DNA from 2 places in the Sulfuriferula nivalis genome. Region 1 is predicted to be linked to the other one. Evidence: predicted binding sites of a transcription regulator. Region 1 holds the regulator's gene; the other holds the start of a gene.

The links. The regulator sigma-54, encoded in region 1, starts transcription at its own class of promoters, with help from an activator protein. The targets are predictions, from matches to a motif close to TGGCACNNTTCCTGCT.
Region 2: a site for sigma-54 is predicted at 5,849-5,864, ahead of SFSGTM_RS04420 (ammonium transporter). Genes of this name have one in related genera too.

The regions. Positions count from the first base shown of each region.
Region 1 is NZ_AP021881.1:3,084,216-3,091,794, forward strand. Features, by position in the region: gene SFSGTM_RS15185 (NusG domain II-containing protein) at 1-219, opposite strand, end outside; gene rapZ (RNase adapter RapZ) at 220-1,053, opposite strand; gene hprK (HPr(Ser) kinase/phosphatase) at 1,074-2,018, opposite strand; gene ptsN (PTS IIA-like nitrogen regulatory protein PtsN) at 2,015-2,470, opposite strand; gene hpf (ribosome hibernation-promoting factor, HPF/YfiA family) at 2,483-2,818, opposite strand; gene SFSGTM_RS15210 (RNA polymerase factor sigma-54) at 2,841-4,265, opposite strand; gene lptB (LPS export ABC transporter ATP-binding protein) at 4,268-4,990, opposite strand; gene lptA (lipopolysaccharide transport periplasmic protein LptA) at 4,987-5,577, opposite strand; gene lptC (LPS export ABC transporter periplasmic protein LptC) at 5,561-6,133, opposite strand; gene SFSGTM_RS15230 (KdsC family phosphatase) at 6,130-6,654, opposite strand; gene SFSGTM_RS15235 (KpsF/GutQ family sugar-phosphate isomerase) at 6,655-7,579, opposite strand, start outside.
Region 2 is NZ_AP021881.1:831,147-838,725, reverse strand. Features, by position in the region: gene hisC (histidinol-phosphate transaminase) at 1-455, shown strand, start outside; gene hisB (imidazoleglycerol-phosphate dehydratase HisB) at 461-1,048, shown strand; gene hisH (imidazole glycerol phosphate synthase subunit HisH) at 1,050-1,739, shown strand; gene hisA (1-(5-phosphoribosyl)-5-[(5-phosphoribosylamino)methylideneamino]imidazole-4-carboxamide isomerase) at 1,766-2,509, shown strand; gene hisF (imidazole glycerol phosphate synthase subunit HisF) at 2,509-3,270, shown strand; gene hisI (phosphoribosyl-AMP cyclohydrolase) at 3,267-3,662, shown strand; gene SFSGTM_RS04445 (phosphoribosyl-ATP diphosphatase) at 3,659-3,979, shown strand; gene SFSGTM_RS04440 (histidine triad nucleotide-binding protein) at 3,979-4,317, shown strand; gene tatA (Sec-independent protein translocase subunit TatA) at 4,332-4,544, shown strand; gene tatB (Sec-independent protein translocase protein TatB) at 4,546-4,956, shown strand; gene tatC (twin-arginine translocase subunit TatC) at 4,943-5,740, shown strand; gene SFSGTM_RS04420 (ammonium transporter) at 5,897-7,099, shown strand; gene SFSGTM_RS04415 (aminotransferase class V-fold PLP-dependent enzyme) at 7,100-7,579, opposite strand, start outside.

The sequences.
Region 1 (7,579 bases):
AACGACAACCTGAGTAATACCCAACGGCCCAGGCACTGCTACTGTAAAAGGGCGTGCCAACGACGCGCTCAGAAACACCTCACCGCCACGTTTAATCAGTAATTTCTGCCCCGCTGGCGACAACCAGAAATGGATAAACAATACGACTACCAAAGCCAGGCTGAATACCAGTACCAGCCAATCCCCAGACCGAATCAAGGCTATGTGATTACGTAACAATTAGCTTAACTCTCTATGCCGCACCAAAGTCTGCACTTCTGCCTTAAAGTATGCCGCAAGCTGCTCAGTTAAATACACCGAACGGTGCTGTCCGCCAGTACAACCAATCGCCACAGTCAAATAGGCACGATTATCTCGTACAAAACATGGCAACCATTTATGGACATATTGCTGAATGTCAGCCAGCATCTCAGCAACATCTGGCGATGCCGCTAGAAACTTTATCACCGCAGCATCCCGTCCAGTTTGAGGACGTAAAACAGGATCATAATGTGGATTAGGCAAACAACGCACATCAAACACCAAATCTGCATCGAGTGGAATGCCGTGTTTAAAACCAAATGATGTAAACAACAAGGTCAACTTTGCGCTTTCCAGCGCCATCATGTCGCGTATCCAGCAGCGCAGTGTATTTGCAGACAAATCACTGGTGTCAATACGATGCGCTAACTGAGCAACATCATCCAGCCTGTCGCGTTCCAGAGCAATCGCATCCGGCAAAGTAATGTCATCATTACTTAACGGATGACGGCGACGCGTTTCAGAGAACCGCCGCACCAGAGTTTCGGTCTTGGCCTCCAAAAACAAAAGGCGCACATGCAAACGTTTGCGTAAATCCTCAATCAACGATGGCAGGTGCTGGTATGAATCCCCACTACGCGCATCAACACTAATCGCCAACTGGCGGTACTTATTCTGTGTCAGATAATCTATCGTTTCATTGACCAGCTTGGCGGGTAAATTATCTATGCAATAATACCCGGCATCCTCCAGCACGTTCAGTGCAATACTTTTCCCTGAGCCAGACAAGCCACTAATCAGCACCAGCTGCATTTCGCCAGCATACGACGGGCTCATTGGTTCGCCTGCAAAAAACGCTGTTGCCGTGCTATGAAGTCTTCCGCACTGTTTATCCCGCGCGCGCGCAAAATATAATTACGAGTGGCCACTTCAACCAATACTGCCAAGTTACGTCCTGCTGCAACTGGAATATATACTTTACTAATTTCTACGCCTAATATCGTTTCCGCTGTCGCCTCCATATCCAGACGTGAAATTCTTTCCTGAGGCATTCCTGTCTGATCTTGCAGATTCACAATCAGCTTCAGATTTTTCTTGAACTTCACTGCGGGTTCGCCAAACAGGGTACGAATATTCAACACACCCAGGCCACGCACTTCAAGAAAGTCCTGCAGCATGGGCGGACATTGCGCTTCCAATATCGCTGGCGCTACCTTATACAAATCCACCACATCATCGGCAACCAGCCGGTGACCACGTGTAATGAGTTCCAAGGCCAATTCACTTTTCCCTGCAGCAGAATTGCCAGTCAACATTACACCGATACCATCAACTTCCAGCATAACACCATGCACATTAATCGAGTCAGCCAAGGCATGAGTCAAATAATGCGACAACACCGCCATAAGCTCAGGGCTGGCCTGTGGTGAAGTGAACAAAGGTGTATGAGTACGTCGGGCGGCAACTAACAAGGGCGCTGGCACACTCTCGCCATTCGCAATAATGACTACAGCCAGCTCAGTGGCGAATAAGTTGTCGATTGCCTGTGCTAACTCGGCATCTCCCAGCTGTCGCAGATAATCCATCTCGGCGCAGCCCAATACCTGAACACGGTTCGGATGTACAAAATTCAAATGGCCCACCAAGGCCAAAGAAGGTTTTTGTACGGTATCACCGATAAGCTGCTTATCACCACCCTCCTCCCCTGCTACCCAGGTTAAATCCAAGGGCACGACAAGATCCGCAAACATTTTGCTAACAGGGATGGTATTAATCATGGTGTCCAGTTTCTAATAATAGCCAGTGCATCTTCAGCACTTTCACTGAGACACAACGCATCGCGCACTGTTTTACTGCTAAAAAACTGTGCCAGTTCGCTTAATATTTCCAAATGTAAATCAGTCGCCTGTGCTGGCACGAACAAAATGAATAACAAACGCACTGGCAGGTGATCAGGGGCATCGAATTCTATGGGATTGCGTAATCTGACGAATACGCCTGAAGCAGATTTAAGTCCTTTGATACGACCATGAGGCATGGCAACGCCTAGCCCCAGACCGGTAGAACCGAGTTTTTCTCTTGCTAACAAACTATCCAGCACAGTCTTTTCAGAAATACATGATTCTGCATGTAACAACTGTCCGACCTGCTCAAATAACTGTTTTTTACTCTCCGCCTCCACATCCAGCAGGATGCGGGTAACGGAAAGTAAGGATGCTAACTGATTCATGGAATGAGTGAATTACTCTTCTTCAACCAAGACTTGATGTTTAATACCACCATTGGTTTGATGTGTAGAACTGTGTTTTTCTTTATGTTTAACAACTTGGCGATCCAGTTTATCTGCCAAAGCATCAATCGCTGCGTACATATCTGCGTCTTCTGCCTGGACAAAAATATCTTTCCCGCTCATATGCACATTCGCCTCAACACTGTGTTTCAGCTTCTCTACGGTCATAATAACGCTGATATCAATTACGTGATCAAAGTGGCGTTTGATACGCTCCATTTTGGTAGTTACATATTCACGAATTGCTGGGGTAATTTCCAGATGATGACCGGTAATTTTGAGGTTCATGATATTCCCTTTCACTTGCTGGTTATAGCGCTTTGCGCTGGTTGGCGGGAGGGATTTGCAAAGATTCCCGATACTTGGCGATAGTCCGTCGTGCGACATTAATGCCTTGTTGAACGAGCATCTCCGCTATCTTCCCGTCGGATAAAGGCTTCTTAGTATTTTCCGCGCTAATCAGTTGCTTAATTAACGCACGAATTGCCGTCGCTGAGCAAGCACCACCTGCATCTGTGCTCACATGGCTACCGAAAAAGTATTTTAATTCAAAGATACCTCGAGGTGTCATCATGAATTTCTGCGTAGTGACTCGCGACACAGTCGATTCGTGCAATTCAACAATATCAGCAATTTCACGCAATACCAAGGGGCGCATGGCAACTTCACCATGTTCAAAAAAATGCTTTTGCCTGTCAACAATACACTGCGTTACCCGCAATATGGTATCAAAACGCTGCATAATGTTCTTAATCAGCCACTTAGCCTCTTGCAGCTGCCCAGACAGATGCTGATGATTTGCATCCCGGTTCCGCGACAAAATATCAGCATACATTTGATTAACACGCAGCTTGGGCATCGCTTCGGAATTCAAACTGGCTACCCAGCGCCCCTTAACTTTTTTCACTATCACATCAGGGATAATATAACGCGTATCCGACGTGCCAAATGCTTCACCAGGACGGGGATTCAATTGCTGGATCAGACTTTGCGCCGCGCCCAATGCCACATCATCGCAGTGCAGCTTGCGCTTTAGACCTGCATAATCATGCGCGCCCAACGCGGCCAATTCATGCGTTGCGATTTTTTGCGCCAAATCTAAATGCGGCGTATCGACTGGCAAAGCACGTAATTGCAAGAGCAGACACTCAGCTAAATCGCGCGCACCCACACCGGTAGGCTCGAGGTTCTGCAATTGTTTGAGTGCAATTTGCAAATCTTCTAAATCTACGTCCAGCTCTTCTGGCAGCATCGCCAGTATTTCATCCAGTGTCTGGGTTAAATAACCAGCTTCATTCAAATCGTCTATCAACAACGCCACCAAACGCTTATCGCGTTCGGATAACTGAGTCAGATTTAGCTGCCATAACAAATGGTCACGCAACGGCGGCTCATCTTGCGCAGTAGCCTGTGGTTCAAAATCCTCATCCAGATCATCACCCGAACCATAGTTTGGCGTTTCATCCCAGTCTAAATCATTGAGTTCGCGTGGCGCCGCTTCAACAGGTTGTTCACTTGCGCTTTCTTGCGTTGCTGATGTGGTCTCAAACTCCGCCGTATGAGGCGTACCATCATCAATACTGTCCACTCGCTCCAGCAGTGGATTCTCCTGCACCATCAGCTCCAGCTCTTGATTAAGCTCCAGAGTCGACAGCTGTAACAAGCGTATAGACTGCTGCAGCTGCGGCGTCAGCGTCAGATTCTGTGAGAATTTAAGTTGTAAACCTTGTTTCATAATTAAAGCCTGAAATGCTCGCCCAGATAGACCCGGCGCACACTTTCATTATGGATGATTTCATCAGGATTACCAGCAGCCAACACTGTACCGTCATTAATAATATACGCACGATCACAAATACCCAAGGTTTCACGCACATTGTGATCAGTAATCAGTATACCTATGCCACGCTCCGTCAAAAACCGTATCAACTTCTGGATATCTATCACCGCAATTGGATCTATCCCCGCAAAAGGCTCATCCAATAGTACAAAACGTGGATTCATTGCCAGCGCACGCGCAATTTCCACGCGCCTGCGTTCACCGCCAGACAAGCTCATCGCAGAGGCATCACGCAGATGCTCAACATGCAAATCAGCCAGTAAACTTTCTAAATGTTGCGAGATCTCTTCATCACTGTAATGTTTCAATTCCAGAATTGCACGGATATTTTGTTCCACAGTCATCTTGCGGAAAATCGACGCCTCTTGAGGCAAATAACTCAAACCCAAACCAGCCCTGCGATGAATAGGCATCACTCCCACATCCGCGCCATCCAATGTGATCGAGCCGCCATCAATTTTAACCAGGCCCACTATCATGTAAAAGCACGTCGTCTTACCCGCGCCATTCGGGCCCAACAAACCCACCACCTCTCCACTACGCACAGTGAGTGACACGTCCTTCACCACTACCCGTGACTTGTAGCTTTTTTTAAGATGGTTGATGCTGAGTTCGCTCATGGCTTCACCAATGTTGGCGCTGGTGTAGACCTTAATGGCAATGGTGGTTGCGCGACGGCTGGCGTTTCAGTCTTAACTTTGGGTCGGATAACTGCACGCACTCGACTGGCTGGGGCATTTGGATCTTTAGCTGCTGTTGGGTCGTTCCTAGCTTCGAACACTTCACTGGTGGTGTTATAAGTCATCGTATGACCACGCAACTCGTCTTCACCTTTTTTCAGCCGCGCATTACCAGTCAAATACACCATATTCGATTTGCTATCCATGTCAATGCGACTGGCATAACCTTCGACATACTCATCGACCTTATCGCGCTTCTGACGGAAATAAACCGGGTTACCGTATGCCACCGCCTTATTAAAGCCTTCGCCATTCTCGCTCACTTCAATTCTGTCCGCACGTAGCAACATTGTGCCCTGTATCAATACCACGCTACCGACATACACGCTGGTTTTATGAATATCATCGACAGTCACGCTATCCGCTTCCAAATTGACAGGCTTAGTTCTATCCGCCAATTCCGCGTTTGCGGTATGCGCCAATAACAGGCAAACGAGGGCAACTGGAAATTTACTTAATAGGTTCATAACGAGCTTTTACTTTGTTGGTTAGTCGCAAAATACGAGTTTGATTGTCCAATTCTAACCCGCCTGCAGTCATTTGTATGGATTTACCCACCACGTGGACTAATTTATTGGTGCGCACCACCCTTGCATCGGGTATAGCTACTAAATATTCGGTCGTCAGTGTCAACGGCCCCTGCTCATCATGCGCATCTCGTACCAGCACGACATTACCGATAAAATCCACTTCCTTACCTTTGGCGGTCACGAATCCCTGTTTCGCTCGGACATCAGCGCTGCCTTGATGATCATCATGCGCAATCAAATGGGGTTTAAGTAAGGTAGTAGTATCATCATCCAGAAAATGCTCGGCATGGTCGGCGTGCAAGGTGTAAATCAGTTGACCAGCCAGATTAGTGCGCGATACGGAAAACTGCTCGATAATATAATCCGCTATGTGCCTGTCTTTGGAAAAGATATTGGCACGCGGCGATTGCACCACGAACTGCAACCAAAACGTCAGCCCTGCAATCACTGCCAGTATCCCCAAAGGGAACCAATAGAGCGGACGATTGTTCATTTCAAATAAATCGCCAGCAAGTCCGCATAAGTATTCTGTGCACGCATAATAAACTCACATGCCTCACGCACCGCACCATGCCCACCTTCACGCCGCGTCACCATGTGCGCATAACGCTGCACTTCAGGTGGTGCTGCGGGCACGCTGATTGCCAAACCGCAACGTATCAAAATTGGCAGATCTATCACATCATCGCCCATATACGCAGTTTGTTCAGGTGCCAACGCCAGCTTCTCCAGCAAATGCTGATAGGCGTCGAGCTTATTCTCGACACCCTGATATACGTGGTGTATACCCAGATTTTTTGCACGGTGAGAGACAACACCAGAATTACGCGCAGTAATAATGGCTGTTTCTACACCCGTCTGTTTGAGCATTTTCAATCCATGCCCATCCAGCGAATTAAACGCTTTGAATTCTTTACCATCATCAGCAAAAAACAGACTGCCATCAGTCATGACGCCATCGACATCAAATATCGCTAAACGTATAGGTCGAGCTCGTTGATAGATAGGGTTCATTTACACCACTCCCGCCCGTAATAAATCCAGCATATTTAATGCCCCGACTAATTTACCCGTCTCATCAATCACGAGCAAACCGTTGATATTATGCTGTTGCATCTGCTCTACTGCCACCACGGCCAACTGACTAGATTCGATGCAACGCGGATTGACCGACATCACTTCACGTACCACAGCAGTACGCACATCGATATTTCTAGCCAGCACGCGACGCAAATCGCCATCGGTCACAATTCCCGACACTTGCCCCGCCGCATCAACCACCGCTGTCATGCCCAGACCTTTGCTGGTCATCTCCAGCAATGCTGCTGGCAACAGCGCATCTGCAGTTACCGTAGGCAGCTCATCCCCCTGATGCATAATGTCACGTACATGAACCAGCAAACGCCGCCCTAACGAGCCGCCTGGATGCGTACGGGCAAAATCCTCAGAACCAAAGCCTCGCGCTTCCAGCAACGCAATTGCCAGCGCATCACCCAGCGCCAGCACTGCAGTGGTACTGGCAGTTGGCGCCAGATTAAGCGGACACGCCTCCTGCGCGACACTGGCGTCCAGATGCACATCAGACTCACGTGCCAGAGTGGAGCTCGGATTACCGGTCATCGCAATCAAACGCGCACCACGGCGTTTAATCAGCGGCATGATACTCACCAATTCTGCACTTTCGCCCGAATTCGACAAGACGATACACACATCCTCGTGAGTAATCATGCCCAAATCGCCATGACTCGCTTCACCAGGATGAACAAAAAAAGCGGGGGTACCTGTACTGGCGAAAGTCGCTGCAATTTTGTTGCCGATATGGCCTGATTTACCCATACCACTCACGACCACACGCCCACGACAGGTGAGTATTAACTGCATCGCAGCAATAAACTGCCCATCCAGCCGCTCACCCAGCGCCAACACAGCATCAGCCTCT
Region 2 (7,579 bases), 1.1 Mb from region 1:
CCTTCTCCAAATCACGTGGTTTGGCGGGGTTACGTGTGGGTTATGCGGTAGGCAATAGCGAGCTAATAGACGGACTAACGCGCGTCAAAGACAGCTTCAACTCCTATCCGTTAGGCAAATTAGCACAAATCGGTTCAGCAGCAGCTATACAAGATATCGAATATTTTGAATCTACTTGCGAACAAGTTATAGCTACCCGCGAACAGATGATTACGGATTTGATCATACTGGGCTTTAACGTGCTGCCATCTGCCGCAAACTTTGTATTTGCCAGCCATCCACAGCACGATGGCGCAACACTCACTGCCAAACTGCGTGAACGCAGCATCATTGTCAGACATTTCCGCAACCCTGAACGTATTGCGCCATTTATGCGTATTACGGTGGGCACAGACGAACAATGTGCTATATTAATCAATGCACTTACTGAAATTCTCACTCAAACTACTGAATAACCACCATGCGCACAGCCGAAGTGACTCGTAATACGCTGGAAACCCAGATTAGCGTTGCCATTAACCTAGATGGCACAGGCGTTAGCCGTTTTAATACTGGCGTTCCTTTTTTAGACCACATGATGGATCAAATTGCCCGCCACGGCGTGATTGATATTGCCATAGATGCCGTAGGTGATTTGCATATAGATGCACACCATACCGTTGAGGATATCGGCATTACCTTGGGACAGGCATTTGCCAAGGCTATCGGTGACAAAAAAGGAGTGCGCCGTTATGGGCACGCCTATGTACCGCTGGATGAGGCGCTATCCCGTGTAGTTCTAGATTTATCAGGACGACCTGGACTGGAATATCACGTTACATTTACTCGTGCTTCCATAGGCGACTTTGATGTAGACTTATTCCATGAGTTTTTTCAGGGATTTATCAACCATGCGGGTGTAACCTTGCATATTGATAATTTGCGTGGCAATAACGCACATCATCAAGCAGAAACCATATTCAAGGCATTTGGTCGTGCATTGCGCATGGCGGTTGAGCCAGATCCGCGTATGGGCGGTGTAATGCCTTCTACCAAAGGATGTTTGTAGCATGGCTGTTGATATTGCAGTAATCGATTATGGCATGGGCAATTTACGCTCAGTCTCAAAAGCACTAGAACACGTCGCCCCTGCTGCCAGCGTTGCTGTTACTGCTGACCCTGAAGTGATCCTAACCGCTGGGCGCGTAGTGTTTCCAGGAGTAGGTGCAATGGGTGACTGCATGGCTGAATTGGATCAGCGTGGTTTGATCGACGTAGTCAAACAAGCCGCTGCCAGCAAGCCTTTTTTAGGAATTTGTCTGGGCATGCAAATGCTGTTTGAGCATAGCGAAGAAGGTGATGTCGCGGGTTTGGGTATTTTGCCTGGACGCGTATTGCGCTTCCCTGCTGAAGCCATGTTTGATAATCGCAATGAGCGCCTGAAAGTCCCGCACATGGGCTGGAACGAAGTTCATCAAGCGGTGCCACACCCAATGTGGAATGGCATTACTGATGGCGCACGGTTTTATTTTGTACACAGCTATTATGTAGAAGCGGGCAATCCCGAACTGGTTTCTGCGTTCACGCTCTACCCTTTCCCATTTACCTGCGCAGTTGCGCACAACAATATTTTCGCGGTGCAATTCCACCCGGAAAAGAGCCAGGCGGCTGGTTTAACGCTGCTTGGTAATTTTGTAACCTGGGAAGGCAATGTTGCCCCCAACCAATGTGACACATTCAATACTGAATGCGCCCTTTAACCAACTGATTTATATATTATTTCATCATGTTAATTATCCCTGCGATAGACCTAAAAGACGGTCACTGTGTACGCCTCAAACAAGGTTTAATGGAAGAGTCTACTGTATTCAGCGAAGACCCTGCCGAAATGGCACGCCACTGGTTAGCACAAGGTGCACAACGCTTGCATCTGGTTGACTTGAATGGCGCATTTGCAGGAAAACCTGTAAATGGCGCAGCCATACGTTCCATCGTTGATGCAGTTGGCATCGATATCCCAGTACAACTGGGTGGTGGCATACGCGATCTGGATACCATCTCGACCTATTTGGACAGCGGCATACGCTATGTCATTATCGGAACTGCTGCCGTGAAAACCCCAGGCTTCCTGCACGATGCCTGCAATGCTTTCCCAGGACAAATCATCGTTGGCCTGGATGCCAAGGACGGCAAAGTCGCAGTGGATGGCTGGTCTAAGCTGACGCAGCATGATGTCATTGATCTGGCGATAAAATTCCAGGATTATGGTGTCGAAGGTGTTATCTATACCGATATAGGCCGGGATGGCATGTTAAGCGGCGTAAACATCGAAGCCACAGTCAAGTTAGCGCAAGCGTTGACTATCCCTATCATTGCCAGTGGCGGCATCACTAACCTCGACGATGTCCGTAATTTATGCGCAGTAGAACATGAGGGAATTATGGGTGCTATCACTGGACGTGCGATTTACGAAGGCACACTAGATTTCCAAGCAGCGCAGGCATTGGCTGATGAATTGTCAGGTGTCTGATGGGACTCGCTAAACGCATTATTCCCTGCCTGGATGTTAACGCGGGGCGCGTGGTCAAAGGGGTCAATTTCGTCGATTTACGTGATGCCGGCGATCCAGTTGAAATCGCACGCCGCTATGACCGAGAAGGTGCAGATGAGCTAACCTTTCTCGATATTACTGCCAGCTCAGATCAACGCGATTTAATCCTCCCCATCATTGAAGCTGTTGCTTCTGAAGTGTTTATACCGCTGACTGTCGGTGGTGGTGTACGTGAAGTCAACGATGTCCGCCGCCTGCTCAATGCTGGCGCGGACAAAGTCAGCATCAATACTACAGCAGTCAACAACCCACAAATGGTAGCCGATGCTGCTGCGCGCTTTGGCTCGCAATGCATAGTTGTAGCGATTGACGCAAAAACCAATGCAGATGGTCGTTGGGAAGTATTCACTCATGGCGGACGTACTGCCACAGGCCTTGATGTAGTCGAGTGGGCATTTAAAATGCAGGAGCTGGGAGCTGGGGAGATTCTGCTTACCAGCATGGACAGAGACGGCACCAAAAGCGGCTTTAATCTTGCACTAACTCGCGCTGTATCAGATGCGCTCAACATTCCCGTTATCGCCAGTGGCGGCGTCGGCACATTACAACATCTTGCAGATGGTGTCATACAAGGCCATGCGGATGCGGTGCTGGCTGCCAGCATTTTCCACTTTGGCGAATACAGCATACACGAAGCCAAATTGCACATGATGCAAAATGGCATAGAAGTCCGGCTATGAGCGTACAAGATAGTTATTTAAGCAAAGTTAACTGGTCAGCTGATGGCTTGGTGCCAGTCATTGCTCAGGATATGCACACCAACGAAGTACTCATGGTCGCATGGATGAACCGTGAAGCGCTTAAACGTACCGTGGAACTAGGTGAAGTGGTGTACTGGTCACGGTCACGCAAGAAACTCTGGCATAAAGGTGAAGAGTCGGGTCATATCCAGAAAGTTCATGAAATCCGCCTGGATTGTGATGAAGACGTATTACTCATTAAAATCGAACAAATCGGCGGCATTAGTTGTCACACTGGCAGACATGATTGTTTTTTCCAGAAATTGGTTGACCATGAATGGCAAATTACTGAGCCTGTATTAAAAGACCCAGCGGAAATTTACAAAAAATGAGCGAAATATTAAATCGAGTTGCTGCTACGCTGGAAGCACGCAAAATCAGCACAGCGGATAGTTCTTACGTTGCCAGCTTATACGCCAAAGGACTGGACAGCATACTCAAGAAAGTTGCAGAAGAGGCCGCAGAAACCATCATGGCAGCGAAAGATGGTGATAAGCAGCACATCGTTTATGAAGTAGCCGATTTATGGTTTCATACGATGATCTTATTGGCGCAACAAGGCTTGGGACCTCAAGACATACTTAATGAACTGGCACGCCGTGAAGGGGTATCAGGTCATACTGAAAAAGCCGCACGCAAGGAGAATTGATGAGCGATTGTATTTTTTGCAAAATCGTTGCTGGTGCATTACCTAGTAAAAAAGTTTACGAAGATGATGAAATCATTGCATTCCATGATATTCATCCTATTGCACCCGTGCATATTTTAATTATTCCCAAGGCGCACATAGTATCTTTGTCTGAATGCGAGAATAATCATCAAGCTTTGCTTGGACGAATGTTATTATTAGCACCTCAACTGGCACGTGAACATGGCCTGGAAACTGGTTTCCGCACCATGATCAACACAGGTCGTGGTGGTGGTCAGGAAGTATTCCACCTACACATACATATTTTTGGCGGCGGCGACAAACTCGCCCGTACTTAATTTAAGGAGACATCATGGGTAGCTTTAGCATTTGGCATTGGTTAATCGTATTGGCCATCGTTTTGGTCATATTTGGTACTAAAAAACTGCGCAACATTGGCAGCGACGTTGGCGGCGCAGTGAAAAATTTCAAAGACGCTATGAAAGAAGGCGACCAAAGCCAGATCGACAGCACACGCACCGGGCAGACCATAGACGGTGAAGTGAAAGAAAAAACTAAGAGCTGATATGTTTGACATAGGCTTTTCCGAAATTGTTCTCATTGGGGTAGTCGCCTTAGTCGTTATAGGCCCAGAGCGACTCCCTAAAGTGGCACGCACTGCAGGATTATTAATTGGACGTATGCAACGCTACATGGCCTCAGTCAAGGCTGATATCAGTCAAGAAATCCAGCTTGATGAATTGAAGCGCAGCGGCGAAGCATTCAAACAAAGCCTTAGCGACACAGAACAACACATTAGCCATGAAATTCACGATACTACACAGGCAATAACAGCGGACTATAGCCATCATGAAACGCCAGTAGCTGAGACAGACACGCCAGCTGAAATTGTCCCAGAGCAAATACAAGGCGAGCTAGCGCTAGATATCCCTGCCGATACAAACACCACTACACATAAAACGCATGACCACGCCTGATAATCAAGATACATTTATTTCACATCTGATAGAACTACGAAACCGCATCATTCGTGCGTTATTGGCATTCATTCTGGTTTTTATAGGTTTGTTTCACTGGGCGAACAATATCTACACCCTACTTGCACAGCCGTTATTACACGCACTACCTAAAGGCGGTCAACTAATCGCAACCGAAGTCACTGCCCCATTCTTTGTGCCTATCAAAGTCACTATGATGGCCGCTTTTCTTATTGCACTTCCTTACATACTCTACCAAATGTGGGCATTCATCGCCCCTGGTTTATACTCACACGAAAAGAAAATTGGCATACCGCTTATCATCGCCAGCGTTGTCTTGTTCTTGTGCGGCATGTCATTTGCCTACTTCCTGGTATTCCCTGTTGTGTTTGGATTTATTGCAGGGGTAGCGCCTGTTGGTGTTGCAGTAATGACCGACATAGGCAAGTACTTAGACTTTGTCATGACCATGTTCATGGCATTCGGCATTACATTTGAAGTCCCTGTCGTGGTAGTACTGTTAGTCAAGGTTGGCTTTGTCAGTGTCGCTAAATTGCGTGACATTCGACCCTACGTCATCGTCGGTGCTTTTGTCATAGGCGCAATTTTCACCCCTCCTGACATGGTGTCACAAATCATGCTCGCCGTACCTTTATGGCTGCTGTATGAGTTGGGCATACTCGTCGCCAGTCTCGTTACTCGTCCAGCAGCAGATGAAGATACGTATCAGCCATTATCAGAGGCTGAAATGGAACAAGAACTAGATAATATGGATAAGCACTAACACAGTGCAATTGCACATAAATAGTGCTTTATTTTCATAAATTCACTATTTAGGTGCGATTTATCAATTATAAAAATAAACAACATTGATTAATAACGATTAATTTTCTGGCTCGATTTTTGCTTTTTTCTATCCCCATTGTCACAAGGAGATAGTATGGAAAATCTTAAAGTCAGTAACGATGTTTTATTTATTTTGCTCGGTGCCATCATGGTACTCGCCATGCATGCCGGGTTTGCTTTTCTTGAACTGGGTACAGTCCGCCGCAAAAACCGGGTTAACGCACTAGTTAAAATCCTCGCTGATTTTTCCATTTCAACTATTGCCTATTTTTTCATAGGTTATGGGGTTGCGTATGGCGTACATTTTTTTCATGGATCAGACATCCTCATAGCCAAAAACGGCTATGAATTGGTCAAATTTTTCTTTCTGCTTACCTTCGCTGCCGCCATTCCCGCCATCATTTCAGGCGGCATAGCTGAACGCGCGAAATTCGGCCCTCAACTTGCAGCGACCTTTATACTGGTTGGTCTGGTTTATCCATTTTTTGAAGGCATAGCTTGGAACAATCACTACGGTATACAGGACTGGCTGAAACTACAATTCGGCGCCAACTTTCACGACTTCGCCGGCTCTGTTGTAGTTCACGCAATGGGCGGATGGATAGCACTTGCCGCCGTATTATTACTAGGCGCCAGACATGGACGTTACCGCAAGAATGGCGAAGTAGCGGCACACCCTCCTTCCAGCATCCCTTTCCTTGCACTGGGCTCATGGATACTCATCGTTGGCTGGTTTGGTTTCAATGTTATGTCCGCGCAAAGCATAGACAAAATCAGCGGTCTGGTTGCCATCAATTCACTCATGGCCATGGTTGGTGGCACGCTCACTGCATTGCTGGTGGGTCGTAACGATCCTGGCTTTGTGCATAACGGCGCATTAGCGGGTCTGGTTGCCGTCTGCGCAGGTTCTGATTTAATGCATCCACTTGGTGCTTTAATCACTGGTGGTGTCGCTGGTGCATTATTTGTATGGATGTTCACTATCACCCAAAACAAGTGGAAAATCGATGATGTATTAGGTGTATGGCCACTACACGGCTTATGTGGCACCTGGGGTGGTTTAGCGGCTGGCATATTCGGCTCAACCGCTATGGGTGGGCTAGGTGGCGTATCCTTCATGGCGCAGCTTATAGGCACGTTGGGCGCTATTGCCGTGGGACTCGCAGGCGGATTCATAGTCTATGGCACACTAAAACGACTGGTGGGGATACGTCTGGATCAGGAAGAAGAGTTCAATGGTGCGGATTTAAGCATACATAAAATTTCTGCCACTGCTGAACATGACGGAAACTGGTAATCAGGAGTTATTTACCAGTTTTATAATCTCATCCAGTGCCAGCATTGCCCAGCTTATGACCGCATCTCGCCCCAATCCATCGGAGGCTAATGCAGCCACAGCCAGGCGAGCGCTGGCACTGATGCGTAATGCACTGACTGCAACATCATCTCGTAAGCCACAGGGAACGGGCTGACCAAGCTGAAACCGTAATCCACTTGAGCAAGTTTCCGATAATTGCTTATAAATGGATAGAGTTTGAGCTTGCGTCAATGGCTGCGCATCACGATAAAGTACAAATGATAAGATAGTTTGCTCACTATCCCATGCTGCACAATCTCTTTGCAGTTTAGGCACAGCCAACAATTCAAATTCAGCATGCTGAACAAGCTTGCTGTGTATTGCTGCCGAAAAATTAGCAAAAAACGCTAGCACTTCACCGCTATCCAACTTAGCAAAAGCATGCATTTCATACAATGCTGCTCGCCAGCGCAAATACAA